DNA from 2 places in the Halomonas cibimaris genome. Region 1 is predicted to be linked to the other one. Evidence: predicted binding sites of a transcription regulator. Region 1 holds the regulator's gene; the other holds the start of a gene.
What was found. The regulator FNR, encoded in region 1, switches genes on or off when oxygen is low (the NO sensors DNR and NnrR bind a similar motif). The targets are predictions, from matches to a motif close to TTGATNTANATCAA.
Positions count from the first base shown of each region.

Region 1 (6,206 bases):
GCGCTGGGCATCGCCACATGGCACGCCGGCCAAAGCCCGGAAAACAAACTTGCGCGCCTTCAGACGCTGCAAGCAGAGGGAGAAAGCGTGGCGATGATCGGCGACGGCATCAACGATGTGCCGGTGCTTGCCGGCGCCGACGTCGCCATTGCCATGAACGGCGCCACCGACCTTGCCCGTACCCGGGCCGATGCCGTGCTGTTAAGCCCCAGGCTTTTGCGCATTGCCGAGGCGGTTGAAATAGCCCGTGCCACGCGGCGTATCATGCGCCAGAACATGGTGTGGTCGGTATGCTACAACGCCGCTGCACTGCCGCTTGCCGCCGTTGGCGTAGTGCCGCCCTGGCTTGCCGCCATCGGCATGTCGGCAAGCTCGCTGGTGGTGGTGGGCAATGCTTTGCGCCTGACGCGCTGGCAAACTCGCCCGGCGCCTTCTGTCTCTTCTCCGTCTCCGGTGGCCGCATGAAAATTCTGTATTTGCTGATTCCCATATCGCTGCTGTTTTTGAGCATCGCCGTCTGGGCGTTTTTCTGGGCAGTGAAGAACAACCAGTTCGATGACCTGGAAGGCCCGGCGTATCGCATTCTCTTTGACGAGGATGAAAACGACCTGACACCGGACGAGCGCGAACGCCGCCGGCACAACGCCGAGGCCGCACGCGAGCGGCGCCGGCAGGCAAAAGAGGACAAAACACCATGAACCCCGCCGGACTTGAGCTGCCGCCGCTGCTGGCGGCCTTCGTTTTTGGGCTGATGGGCGGTGCCCACTGCATCGGCATGTGCGGCGGCATCATGAGCGCGCTGACCTTTGCCGTTCCGCCCAGCATGCGCCACCCGGCCAGGCTGTCCGGGCTGCTTTTGAGCTACAACCTCGGACGCATCTGCAGCTATATGATTGCCGGTGCACTGGTCGCCAGCCTGGGCACGGTGTTCTCGCTTGCCCCGGCCACCCGCGTGATACTGCAAGCGTTCGCCGCTGTGATGCTGATTTTAATGGCGCTTTATATCGCCGACTGGTGGAAAGGCCTTTTGAAAGTCGAGGCCGTGGGCCGACGATTCTGGCGCCACATCGAACCGCTCGGCCGGCGGCTGATGCCGGTCGTCAAAGTACCCCAGGCGTTCGCTCTGGGCGCGGTATGGGGCTGGCTACCCTGCGGGCTGGTGTATTCCATGCTGGCCTGGAGCTTGGCGATTGCCGAACCGGGGCGCGGGGCGCTGCTAATGGGCGCTTTCGGCCTTGGCACCCTGCCCGCTCTGCTGGCCACAGGCCTTGCCGCACGCCAGCTCAGCGCGCTGATTCGCCATCCGGCCACCCGCACCGTCGCCGCGCTTAGCATCATCGGCTTTGCCCTGTGGCAGCTATGGTCGCTTTATCGCATGGCCGGCATGTCCGCAATGAACGGCGCTTAATTGATATAGCTCAACTCCTTCATCACCGGCCACGGCTAGGATAACGCTATCACCGTCGCGTTCTTTCCCACCGGAGTTGTCTGCCATGGCCAGCGCTGCCCCTTCGTCTGTCGATATTGCAGCGCTGACTGCTGCCCGCCAGGACGCCCTACACCGCCATTATGCCGCCGGCGGGTCGCACTATCACGTCTATCCCAACCCCGAGGCGTTTGACGCTACGTTCAGCGGTGACGACCTGTGCCGGGCGCTGGAGCACAGCAACGCCAGCGGCCGCGGGCTGTCTGTGTATGTGCACGTGCCTTTTTGCCGCCAAAGCTGCGGCTACTGCACCTGCCCGCGCATTATCACCCGCGATACCTCCCGGGCCGAGCCCTACCTGTCTCGGCTGGACCGCGAAATGGTGCTCACCTCACGGCACCTGGACAGCGCACGCCCGGTGGAACAGCTGTACTGGGGCGGGGGTACGCCGACCTTTCTGACCCTTGCCCAGATGAGCGATCTGCTCGACCGGCTTGATGCCCGTTTCGGGCTGTCGTCGTCGCCGGAACGCGACTACGCCATCGAAATCGACCCGCGAGAGGCCGACGTTTTTACCCTGCGCCACTTGCAAGTGCTGGGGTTTAATCGGCTAAGCCTTGAGGTGCTGGATTTCAATCCCGACGTGCAGCAGGCCATTCGCCGCCATCAGCCGCGCGTTATGACCGAAACCCTGATGGAAGAAGCCCATCGGCTGGGATTTCGCTCGCTGAACCTGGCTATCAGCTATGGCCTGCCTTCCCAGACACGGCACAGCTTCGCTGAGACCCTGACCGAGATCATCGCCCTGAACCCGGCGCGTATCTCCCTGCAGGACTACGCCTATCATCCCCGGCGCGGCCCGCGCCAGCCGCGCATTCATAACGCCGCGCTGCCCTCCTCCGCAGACCGCCTGGCCATGCTGCAGATCGCCATTGAGCGGCTTGTCCAGGCAGGCTATGTGCACATCGGCATGGATCACTTCGCCCGGCCGGACGACCGCCTGGCCGTAGCGGCCCAACAGCAGACGCTGGGGCGCAACCGGCAAGGCTACACCACGCACGGGCATTGCGATCTGCTGGGCCTTGGTATATCAGCCACGTCGCGCATCGGCCACACCTACGCGCAAAACCCCGCTCGGCTCGGCGATTACGCCAGCGCCCTTGACACCGGCCGGCTCGCCACGGTGAGCGGTTTCCATCTGGACCGCGACGACCGGCTACACCACGCCGCCATTGAACGGCTAATGTGCGATGCCCGGCTGGACCTGACAGCCCTGGGCCGGGATTTCGCGATCGACGCGCCGCGCTATTTTGCCGGGGCCCTTGCCCGGCTGAGCGAAGCGCAGCGCGACGGGCTCATCGAACGCCAGGGCAACATACTCAGCGCTACGCCCAACGGACGGCTCGTGCTTCATCGGCTGGCTCGGGCCTTCGACGCGCATCGTTAGCGGCAAAGCGCCGCCGGCGACTTGTGGCCCCCCTGCGCTTGCTCCCATAATACCCCCGTGACCTACTTCACGGAGGATTCCATGCCGGAACAACTCAGCCGTCGGCGCCCCATGCTGCACGAAACTCGCTGCCAGACCTGCAGCCTGAGTTCGCTATGCCTGCCGCTTGCCCTTGAGCTGGAGCATATGGATCAGTTCGATGCCATTATCCGGCGTCGCGCCCCGCTCAAGAAAGGCGAACCGCTGTTTCGTCAGGGCGACATCTTTACCAGCGTTTTTGCCGTTCGTTCGGGCAGTCTCAAGCAGATTGCCATCGAAGGCGGCGGCAATGACCAGCTCACCAACTTCTACCTGCCCAGCGAACTTGTAGGGCTCGACGGCATCGATGAAGAGCGCTACCCGGGCAGCGCCATCGCGCTGGAAACCACCACCGTCTGCGAGATTCCCTTCGACCGCCTGGATTTGCTCTCCGAACAGCTGCCGGAGCTGCGCGTGCAGCTGTATCGCAGCATGAGCAAGGAGCTGCGCGATGACCGCCGCATGATGCGCCTGCTGTCACGCAAGACCGCCGATCAGCGCATGGCCAGCTTTCTGGTCACCCTCTCCGATCGCTTTCGCCGCCGGGGCTACTCGCCCTACAGTTTCCGGCTGTCCATGTCCCGGGCGGACATCGGCAACTACCTAGGGCTGGCGGTGGAAACGGTTAGCCGCATTTTAAGCCGCTTTCAAACGCAGAAGCTGGTGGCCGTCTCCGGCCGCGAGGTCAATATTCTGGGGATGCCACGCCTTCTTGCCCTGGCCGAGGAAGAAGCCCAGGAAGCGGCGTCTTCGTGAGATAGCCCCGACCGCATTCGCGCAATAAATTGCGCTCCCACACCGCTACCCGAAAAGCCGGCGCGTTTTAGCTCGGCCCGGCCGCTCTCAAACAATAGGGCGCGGGTTTTGTGGGAGCGGACTTTAATCCGCGAAAAATGGCTACCCCCGACACGCCGCTTAGCGATGCGCTCTATCCCACGTTGAGCGCCTGGATGCGCCCGGCGAGCGCGTCTTCCTGCTCGGCTTCCAGATGCGCAAAGTCAAACAGCTTGCGGTCGGCAAGCTGGGAAGGCGCTACGTTGGTCACCGCCTTGAACATGCTTTCCAGCCGGCCGGGGTAGTGTTTGTCCCACTCGTCAAGCATCGCCTTGACGTTCTGGCGCTGCATGTTGGGCTGGGAGCCGCACAGGTTGCAGGGAATAATCGGGTATGCCATCTGCCGGGAATACTCGGCGATATCGGCTTCCTTGCAGTAGGCCAGCGGCCGAATGACGATATTTTTGGCGTCGTCCGAAAGCAGCTTGGGCGGCATGGCTTTCAGGCTGCCGCCGAAAAACATGTTGAGAAACAGCGTCTCCAGAATATCTTCACGGTGGTGGCCAAGCGCAATCTTGGTGGCGCCGATTTCCTCGGCAAAGCCGTACAGCGAGCCCCGGCGCAGCCGCGAGCACAGCGCGCAGGTGGTCTTGCCTTCCGGCGTTTTTTCCTTGACCACCGAATAGGTATCGCGCTCAAGAATATGATAGTCCACGCCCAGCCCGTCCAGGTAGTCAGGCAGTACGTGCTCGGGGAAGCCGGGCTGCTTCTGGTCAAGGTTGACCGCCACCAGCGAGAAGCGCACCGGCGCGCTGCGCTGCAGGCTGCGCAGCATGTCGAGCATGGTGTAGCTGTCCTTGCCGCCGGACAGGCACACCATGATCTTGTCGCCCTCCTCGATCATGCGATAGTCGATAATCGCATGGCCGGTCTGGCGGCGCAGACGCTTTTGCAGCTTGTTGAACTGGCGTTTGCGCTCCACGTCATCGGCGGACGGGGCATCGGGCGTCGGCGGCGCGACGGGTTCGTAGCGTTGCACGGGGTCGGAATGCGGCATAGGAAGTCTGTGCGATTAATGGGAAAGGAAAAGCGCGGCAACGACACCGCCGCTGCCGCCATGATAGCCCCGCTAGTGTAACAACAGCGGGCATTGTCCCACCAATAGCGCCGTGTTCAGGAATACTCCAGATGATAGCGGTGCGACAGCCGCTGCTTGAGGTCCTTGACGATATGCATGGCTTCACGCAGCAGGTCGCGCTCCAGCGACGACAGCGCCTGGACGACCACCCGATCGCGCTGCCCGCTTGCTTCATCGGCCTCCAGCTGACCTTTGAGCCTGAGCTCGCTGAACAGCGACAGCGCCTCGCCCACGTCGTCGGCAAAACCGCGTTTCAGCCGGCCATCCGCCACCAGCGCGTCCAGCCGGGCAAACGTCGATGTGGCGGCAATGCGCCGTTCCAGCGCCATGGTGCGCACGCCGTGAACAATGGGGAAAATACCGCCTTTTTTGATATCAATGCCGTGCTGGGGCTTTTTCAACGAGCCGAACAGGGTTAGCGGCGTCGAAAAGCGCAGCGCCGCCCGGGCAAAGTAGGACAGCAGCAGCTCGTCTTCGGCGCAGTGCTCAAACAGCGTCTCGCGCACGCGCGCCAGCAGTGCCGGATTGCCGGCCACGGCGTGAGCGTCGAGCATAATCGCCAGCTTCATCAGGCTGTCGCCGTCGCGGTCGGCGGCCCAGCGGGCAATGCGCGCCTGCCACTGGCTGACGCTGCCCCGCCATTCGGGGTTGGACACCATAATGTTGCCCGGGCAGGGCGGATAGCCAAGCGCGGCCAGCGCCTCGCTGAAGCGCTCTGTGGTGGTGCCGACAGCGGGCCAGTCGAGATCGTCTTCCAGAATCAGGCCGTTGTCCTGGTCGGTCTTGAGAATCTGCTCGCCGCGTCCTTCGCTGCCCATCACCACCAAACAGCTGGCGCTGCGGTAAGCCTCTTCGACGCAGAAGGTCCAGGCCTTGTGGATGATACGGCCGTTGAGTGCGGCAAGCAGCTCCATGGCAAAGCGCAGCTTGACGCCTTGCGCCATCAGCGCGCTGACCAGCTCCGGGGTGCGCCGGCTGGCGGCGGCCAGCGCCGGCAAGTCGGCGGCCTGCTCTACCTGCAGGCTCACCACGTAGCTGCGGCTGGAAAAATAGCTCAGCACGTCGGCCAGCTCGACCACGCCCACCGGCGTCTGTCCGTCCAGCACCACTACCCGGTCGATCCGATGGCGCGTCATCAGCACCAGCGCCTCGAACAGATACTGCCCCGGCGCGACCGTGACCAGCGAATAGCGCGCCAGCCCGCCTACCGCGCTTTGCCGTGAGGCCTCTTCCACCACCATGGCGTTGAGCAGGTCGGTCTTGGTCAGCATGCCCAGGCCGCTGTCGCCCTCCACCAGCAGGCTGTCGGCGTGGTGGCGGTTAAGCTGTGTGACCGCAGCGGC
Region 1 is NZ_AP043828.1:388,751-394,956, forward strand. It holds gene ACZ415_RS01840 (heavy metal translocating P-type ATPase) at 1-465, shown strand, start outside; gene ccoS (cbb3-type cytochrome oxidase assembly protein CcoS) at 462-698, shown strand; gene ACZ415_RS01850 (sulfite exporter TauE/SafE family protein) at 695-1,408, shown strand; gene hemN (oxygen-independent coproporphyrinogen III oxidase) at 1,494-2,873, shown strand; gene fnr (fumarate/nitrate reduction transcriptional regulator Fnr) at 2,955-3,707, shown strand; gene ttcA (tRNA 2-thiocytidine(32) synthetase TtcA) at 3,880-4,782, opposite strand; gene ACZ415_RS01870 (DUF294 nucleotidyltransferase-like domain-containing protein) at 4,899-6,206, opposite strand, start outside.

Region 2 (6,206 bases), 430 kb from region 1:
CCCTTTACGCGAAAGCAGCTGAAGCGAACGCAGCTTGTCACGGGAGCGGGTAATGGCGACGGAGTCGTTGAGCACGTATGTGCCCATCATTTCGAACTGACGCAGCACCGCGCAGCCGTAAAAGGTAATGGATGAGCCAATGCGGGGAATGACGGCGTCAAACGGCTCGATGTTATGCCCTTTGTAGTGGATAGAGGGGCGGTGCGAGGCAATGCTCATGTAGCAGCGCAGGGTGTCCACCACCCGGGCGCTGTGGCCCCGTGCTTCGGCGGCCTCAATCAGACGCCGGGTAGAATACAGATTGCGATTGCGCGACAGCAGGGCGATATGCATGCAGAGCTCCAGACCGGTTGAGCGAGCGGTAACGACGGTGCTAGGGCTCGCCGTGTAAAAAAGACGCGCCGGGAGCGACCAGCAGGCGGCGCATGGCCCGGCGCCCCAGCAGCATGGGGTGGCGCATGCTCCGCCGATCGGTGAGTGTCAGCTCCACCGGAAACGTAAGCTCGCCCAGACGCAGCGGGGTGCGGATCACGTAGCGATACTCAGCGTGGCCGTTGGAGCTGGTGATTCGACGCCGGTCGTGCAGCGGCAGCGTCAGGCGCTGCGCCGGGGTATCCGGCGCAGCGCTGTAAGTCACAAAGCGTACCCAGGGCGTTTCGTCATCGCCATGAAACACTTCTACGTCTTCGGCGTGCAAGGCCGAGGTGCGTGCGCCGGTGTCGGCCTTGCAGCACAAGTATAGATCGAGTTCAGGAAGCGTCACCATTTCACGGCGGCCGATGATGGCTTTGGCCTGATAGGGCAGTTCTTTCACAGCGCTGTCTCCTTTACCGTGCGTCTCGTTGTCGTGCTCTGCGGGGCGCTACGCCTTGCCGGTCAGTTCGCGCAGCCGTGCCTGCAGAGGAGAGCCTTGCGGGGCATCGCGCAGCAGGGCAATGATCGGCAATCGCAGGCGCGGAATCAGTGCCAGGTCGCGCACCGCGGCGCCAAAGCCGCTGCGCGGCTCCTCGGCCAGCCGAGACAGGAAAAGCGGCAGGCGTTCGCCGTCTTCGAGCAGCGGCCAGCCGCGGCCGGCCATGGCGGCAAGCGTATCCGGACCGCAAGCGGCCGGATCGGCCAGCAGGGTGGCGTACCAGACGCGAGCCTGGTCATCGCGGCTGCTGCCTACGGCCCGTATACAGGCGCAGAACGTTTCCACGTCGCCCTGGCCGGCGGCTGTTTCGCCGCGCTGACAAAGCGCCCCGACCAGCTCAGGCACTAGCGGCCGGTGCTCCAGGCAGTGGCAGAGCATGCGCAGCACCTGGATAGGCAGCGTATCAAGGGCCTTGGCCAGGGCTTGCTGATGTGAGGCGTCTGCGCGCATGGCATAGTCGGCAAGCCCTTGCAGCCCCAGCGACTCCCAGTCCTGATGGCGGCCGGCGATGAAGGCGTTTACGCCGGCCATGTACTGGCTTGGCGGCCGCCCGGTGTCTTGCGTGGCGCGGGCGTTGAGCACGGCTTGAAACGTGGTCTCGGGCGTGAACGCCAGCGGGTTGTCATGCATCAGGTGCTCGACGGCCCGGGCATCGGCATCTCCGGTTTGCTGCGCGCTTTGGCCCAGCGTTTCCAGCAGCCGCTGAACGAAGGCGTCGCGCTGCGCCGGCGAAAGAAAGCCCTGCTCGTCCAGCGGCAGGCTTAAAAACCAGATGGCCGGGTCGGGCATGTCGCCCAGGCGAAACACGGCCGCCAGGCGGGCCTGTCCCTGCCAGGGTTCAGGCCAGGGCGCACGGCCGTTTTCAAAGTCAACGAGGGTGTCTCGCGGGCACGGCGTTACTCGCCGGCCCATATGATACAGCGTCACGTCGGCGCCGCTGCGGGTGAAAAAGTCGTCGAGAGTGTTAATTGGCTGCATGGCATCCTTCCGCATTGCAAGCCTGCACTCTACCTTGCTGCTCGGCGGGTGTCAGCCGCTGACGGCAAAATGTGCGGTGGCAACGGAGGATGCGAACAGCTCTGTTTTTGTACCGGCACGGTTAGCGCTTGGCATACGCCGCCTTGCGCTGAAATAATGCGCGTTTTACTGACAGCGGTGGCCCATGACGATATACCAGGAACTGGAAAAAGCGGTGGATGAACTCGAAGCAGCGCTCAAGGCTGCGAACCTGTGGCGTGAGGCGATGCCGTCTTCTGCGGCCTTTGCCAGCCGCCAGCCGTTCTGTGTGGATACCATGTCGCTGCCGCAATGGCTGCGCTACGTGTTCATTGCGCGGCTTTATGAGCTGGTAAAGGCGCAAGCGCCGCTGCCGGAAAAGTGCGAAGTAGCGCCCGCGGTGGCGGCCTACCTGCAGCAGCATGGGATAAGAGCCAGCGACCAGCTGCTGGTTGTGCAGCGCGTTGAGCGCATTGATGCGCTGATCAACCAGGCATAAAAAAGCGCAGCCCGGTACCGGGCTGCGCTAAAGTCGGCGTTTAGAAGCGGTAGCTGATGCCGCCCATGACGACTACCGGATCAATTTCTACGGTGCCGGCGTCTGCGCCTCCCACTTTGGCATCGGCGTCGATGTCGATATACCAGGCGGCGGCGTTCATTGCCCAGTGCTCGTCGATCAGCACGTCAACGCCCAGCTGGCCGGCCGCACCCCAGGAGTCGTCCAGCTCAAGCGACGTGTTGGCGACATCGATTTCTTCATCGGAGAAATGTGTGTAGTTGACCCCCGCACCGATGTAAGGCTGAACGCGTGCGTCGGTGCCGCCCAGCGGATAGTACTGCAGCGTCAGCGTGGGCGGCAGGTGCTCGGTTGAGCCATCGGCTACGCCGTCAACCTGAAGGTCGTGCTCAAACGGCTGCGCGGCCAGCAGCTCCAGGCCCAGCTTGTCGTGAAAACGATAGCCCAGGGTGAAGGCAAAGCCTGAGTCGTCGTCGACGTGAACGTCTGCTCCGCTCAGAATATCGCCGTTGTCGCTTTTCGGCGCTACCTTGGCCACGCCAACGCGGGTGTAGATATCGCCGGCGCCGTAGGCAAATGCCTGGGTGCTGGCGGTAAACGCAGCGGCGGCGACGCTGGCGGAGAGCAGGGCTGTCAGGGCGGTGTTGCGCATGGTGTTATCACTCCGAAATATATGTTGTCGGCAAGCAGCGGCTTGCCCGTTATCAATGCGCCCAGTGTAGGAATCCACGGCGGGCCGATTATTGATCCAGCGCAAGAGGTATGGATCTTCTACCCCTAAAGTGCAACAGAAACGCACTGCGCTGCAAACAAAGCGTGCCTCGCCTTACTCAGGCGCGTCATCCAGATACTCAAAGACCTTGACGATACGCTGTACGCCTCGGACGTTGGAGGCCGCATCCACGATGTGGCGGGCTTCCGTGCGTGAAACAATGCCCATCAGGTAGACGCTGGCATTTTCCGTGGTGACCTTTAGCTTGGACGAGTCAATGCGGTCATTGGTGGCAAGCTGGCTGATCACGTTTGTGGTGATCCAGGTATCGGTCAGGCGCTGGCTGGCGGGCAGGCGCGCGGCGATGCGTAGTTCGTTGTGCACGGTTTCCACGCCGCGCAGCCGGCCGGTGACGCGGCCGGCTTTTTGCTGAAGCTCCTCACTGGGCACCTGGCCGACCAGCAGCACCCGGCCGTTATAGCTGTGAGCGCGAATGCGCGCATCGCCCAGCCGTGCGTCTGCCTTCACCAGGGCTTTATCCACCTGGTCTTCTACGGTGGCGTCAATGGCTTCCACATCGTCCGTTCGCTGGCCGTAATGGGACGGATCGGTGGCCGAGTGCGAAGCGCACCCGCCAAGCAGCAGGCCGGTCATAAAAAGCCCGGCCGCGCAGAGGCGGAAAACGGCAGGCGAGCGTAGTGTGGCAGCAAAGGCGTTTAACATGGGCGGAACTCCTGGCGGCAAATGGGGCGGTGCAGCGGGTGTGCAGTGCAGCCGGCAGCGAGCATACCGCGCCTAGCGGTAGCGCCGCCAGCGGTGCCTCAGGCGCCGCCAAACAGCTGCTCGTCGATCAGGTCACAAAGGCAGTGAATGACCAGCAGGTGAACCTCCTGGACGCGCGCGGTGGAGGTGGCCGGCACGCGGATTTCGCAGTCGTTTTGCTCCAGCAGCGAGGCCATGTCGCCGCCGTCGCGTCCGGTCAGGGCCACTACCGTCATTTCACGATCGTGCGCGGCCTGAATCGCCTGAACGATATTGGCCGAGTTGCCGCTGGTGGATATGGCCAGCAGAACATCGCCGGGCTGACCCAGCGCACGTACCTGCTTGGAAAATACTTCGTTGTAGCTGTAGTCGTTGGCAATCGATGTAAGCGTCGACGAATCCGTGGTGAGCGCCATGGCCGGCAGGCTTGGGCGTTCACGCTCGAAGCGATTCAACAGCTCGGAAGAAAAATGCTGGCTGTCGCCGGCGCTGCCGCCGTTGCCGCAGGCCAGTATTTTGCCCTCGTTGACCAGGGCCTGCACCATCATCTGGCTGGCCACTTCGATAAAAGGCGGAAGCACTTCGCTGGCATAGGTTTTGGTGTCGATACTGGCGTTGAAATGGTCGAGTATGCGCGCTTGAAAATCCATGGAGCGTCCTGTTGGCATAACCGTTTTGCCAAAACGGTGGGAATCAAAAGGCATCAAAGGCGGCCTGAACCCAGTCAAATGTCAGCGCCGGTGGCGTGCCGGTGACGGCGAGGATATCAAAGCGGCAAGGGCATGTGTGCTGCGCTCGGGCCAGATAGCTGCGCGCTGCCTTGATCAGGCGGCGCTGCTTTTGCGGCGTCACGCTTTCCAGCGGGTGGCCGTAGCGCGTGGTTGTTCGGTGCTTGACCTCTACAAAAACCAGCGTGTCCTGATCTTGCATGACCAGATCCAGCTCGCCGCCCTTGGCATGCTGATTGCGCCCCAAAAGCGTCAGCCCGCGCTGTGCAAGCCACTCGGCGGCCAGCTGCTCAATGGCACTGCCGCGCGCTCGTGCCGTGCTTGGATGGTTATTCGCCATTGGCGCTGCCGGAGGACAAAATAGCGCCGGGCAGACCGTTTTGAAACTGCGCCCAGGGCAGCCGGCGATAAATGCGTCCGTCGGCGGTCAGGTAAAGCTGCCCGGTGGCGCCTTGAAACTGCTGCAGCGACTCGATATCTGCCAGCCGAATTCCCGCCTCGAAGGCATCCACGCCCATGGCCAGCAGCCGGAACATGGAGGCATCGGCCTCGTCGCGCAGCGCCCGGTAGCTGGCATAGAAGGGCAGCGCTTCTTCGCCCCCGGTTGCCGCGTTGGGGATTTGCCAGGGGATGTCGACAAAGCGAATGCCGTCGAGATCCTTGTTCAGCCGCGACTGGTTAAGCCCTTCGTGCAGGTGTGAGGTGGCGTATATCGGCAGGTCTGATGCGTAGTAGTAGTCCAGCAGCGGCGGTACCTGGCGTGCATACTTGGGGACGGCGAGTAAAAACAGCGCATCGACGTTGTCCAGGTTTGCGCGCTCGCCGCGGACGCCAAGGGCCTGCTTGACGGCGTACGCCGGGTTGCCGTCGGGAGCGTAGCGCACGGCCTGGCTGATGCGGCCGTTATGGCGCCGAAACGTATCGATGAACGCGCTGCCCACGCGCTGGCCCCAGTCGTTGTCCGGCACCATCAGCGCCACCTGCTGGTGGCCGTCTTCCCGGGCCCGCTTGGCGACCTGGCGGGCTTCGTCTTCGGCGGACAGGCCGTATTGAAACAATCGCTTGGCTTGGCTGTGCGCGTTTTCGCCGTAGTTAAGCGCAAGCGTCGGCAGCGGCACGTCGGTGCGCTGCTCAAGCCGGCTGACCCGCTCTTTGGACAGCGGCCCGATAACGATCTGTGCATTCATGGCGTCAGCGCGCTGGTAAAGCTCGTTAAGCGATGCCTGCGAGGTGTTGAAAAAGTGCAGGCGGATGCCGTCATGGGCCTTCTGCTGAGTGCGCAGGGCCTCTTTCAGCGTGTCGGCCACGCCGCTTAACGGGCCGGATTCAGGCAGAAAAACGGCGATGCGCTCGACCTTGCGGCCGGCAAGGGCAGGAATGGTCAGGGCGTTGAAGTCCGGCTGATCCTGGGCCTGACGGGCCCAGCGGCGGCGCTCCAGCAGCGTGCTTTGCTGATCGGACGACATGGCCGGCTCATCATCGAGTACCTGGGTGGCCCGGAGGACGGCGCCGGGATGATCCAGCGCGCGGCCAAGCGCTGAGTAAAGCATGGCCCAGCGCACGCGATCATCACCGGAA
Region 2 is NZ_AP043828.1:2,633,856-2,640,061, reverse strand. It holds gene rimK (30S ribosomal protein S6--L-glutamate ligase) at 1-333, opposite strand, end outside; gene ACZ415_RS12280 (ATP-dependent zinc protease family protein) at 374-814, opposite strand; gene ACZ415_RS12275 (DUF3549 family protein) at 863-1,891, opposite strand; gene ACZ415_RS12270 (YqcC family protein) at 2,076-2,408, shown strand; gene ACZ415_RS12265 (OmpW/AlkL family protein) at 2,449-3,078, opposite strand; gene ACZ415_RS12260 (BON domain-containing protein) at 3,253-3,792, opposite strand; gene ACZ415_RS12255 (phosphoheptose isomerase) at 3,960-4,550, opposite strand; gene ACZ415_RS12250 (YraN family protein) at 4,594-4,968, opposite strand; gene ACZ415_RS12245 (penicillin-binding protein activator) at 4,958-6,206, opposite strand, start outside.
Region 2: a site for FNR is predicted at 3,170-3,183, ahead of ACZ415_RS12265 (OmpW/AlkL family protein). Genes of this name have one in related genera too.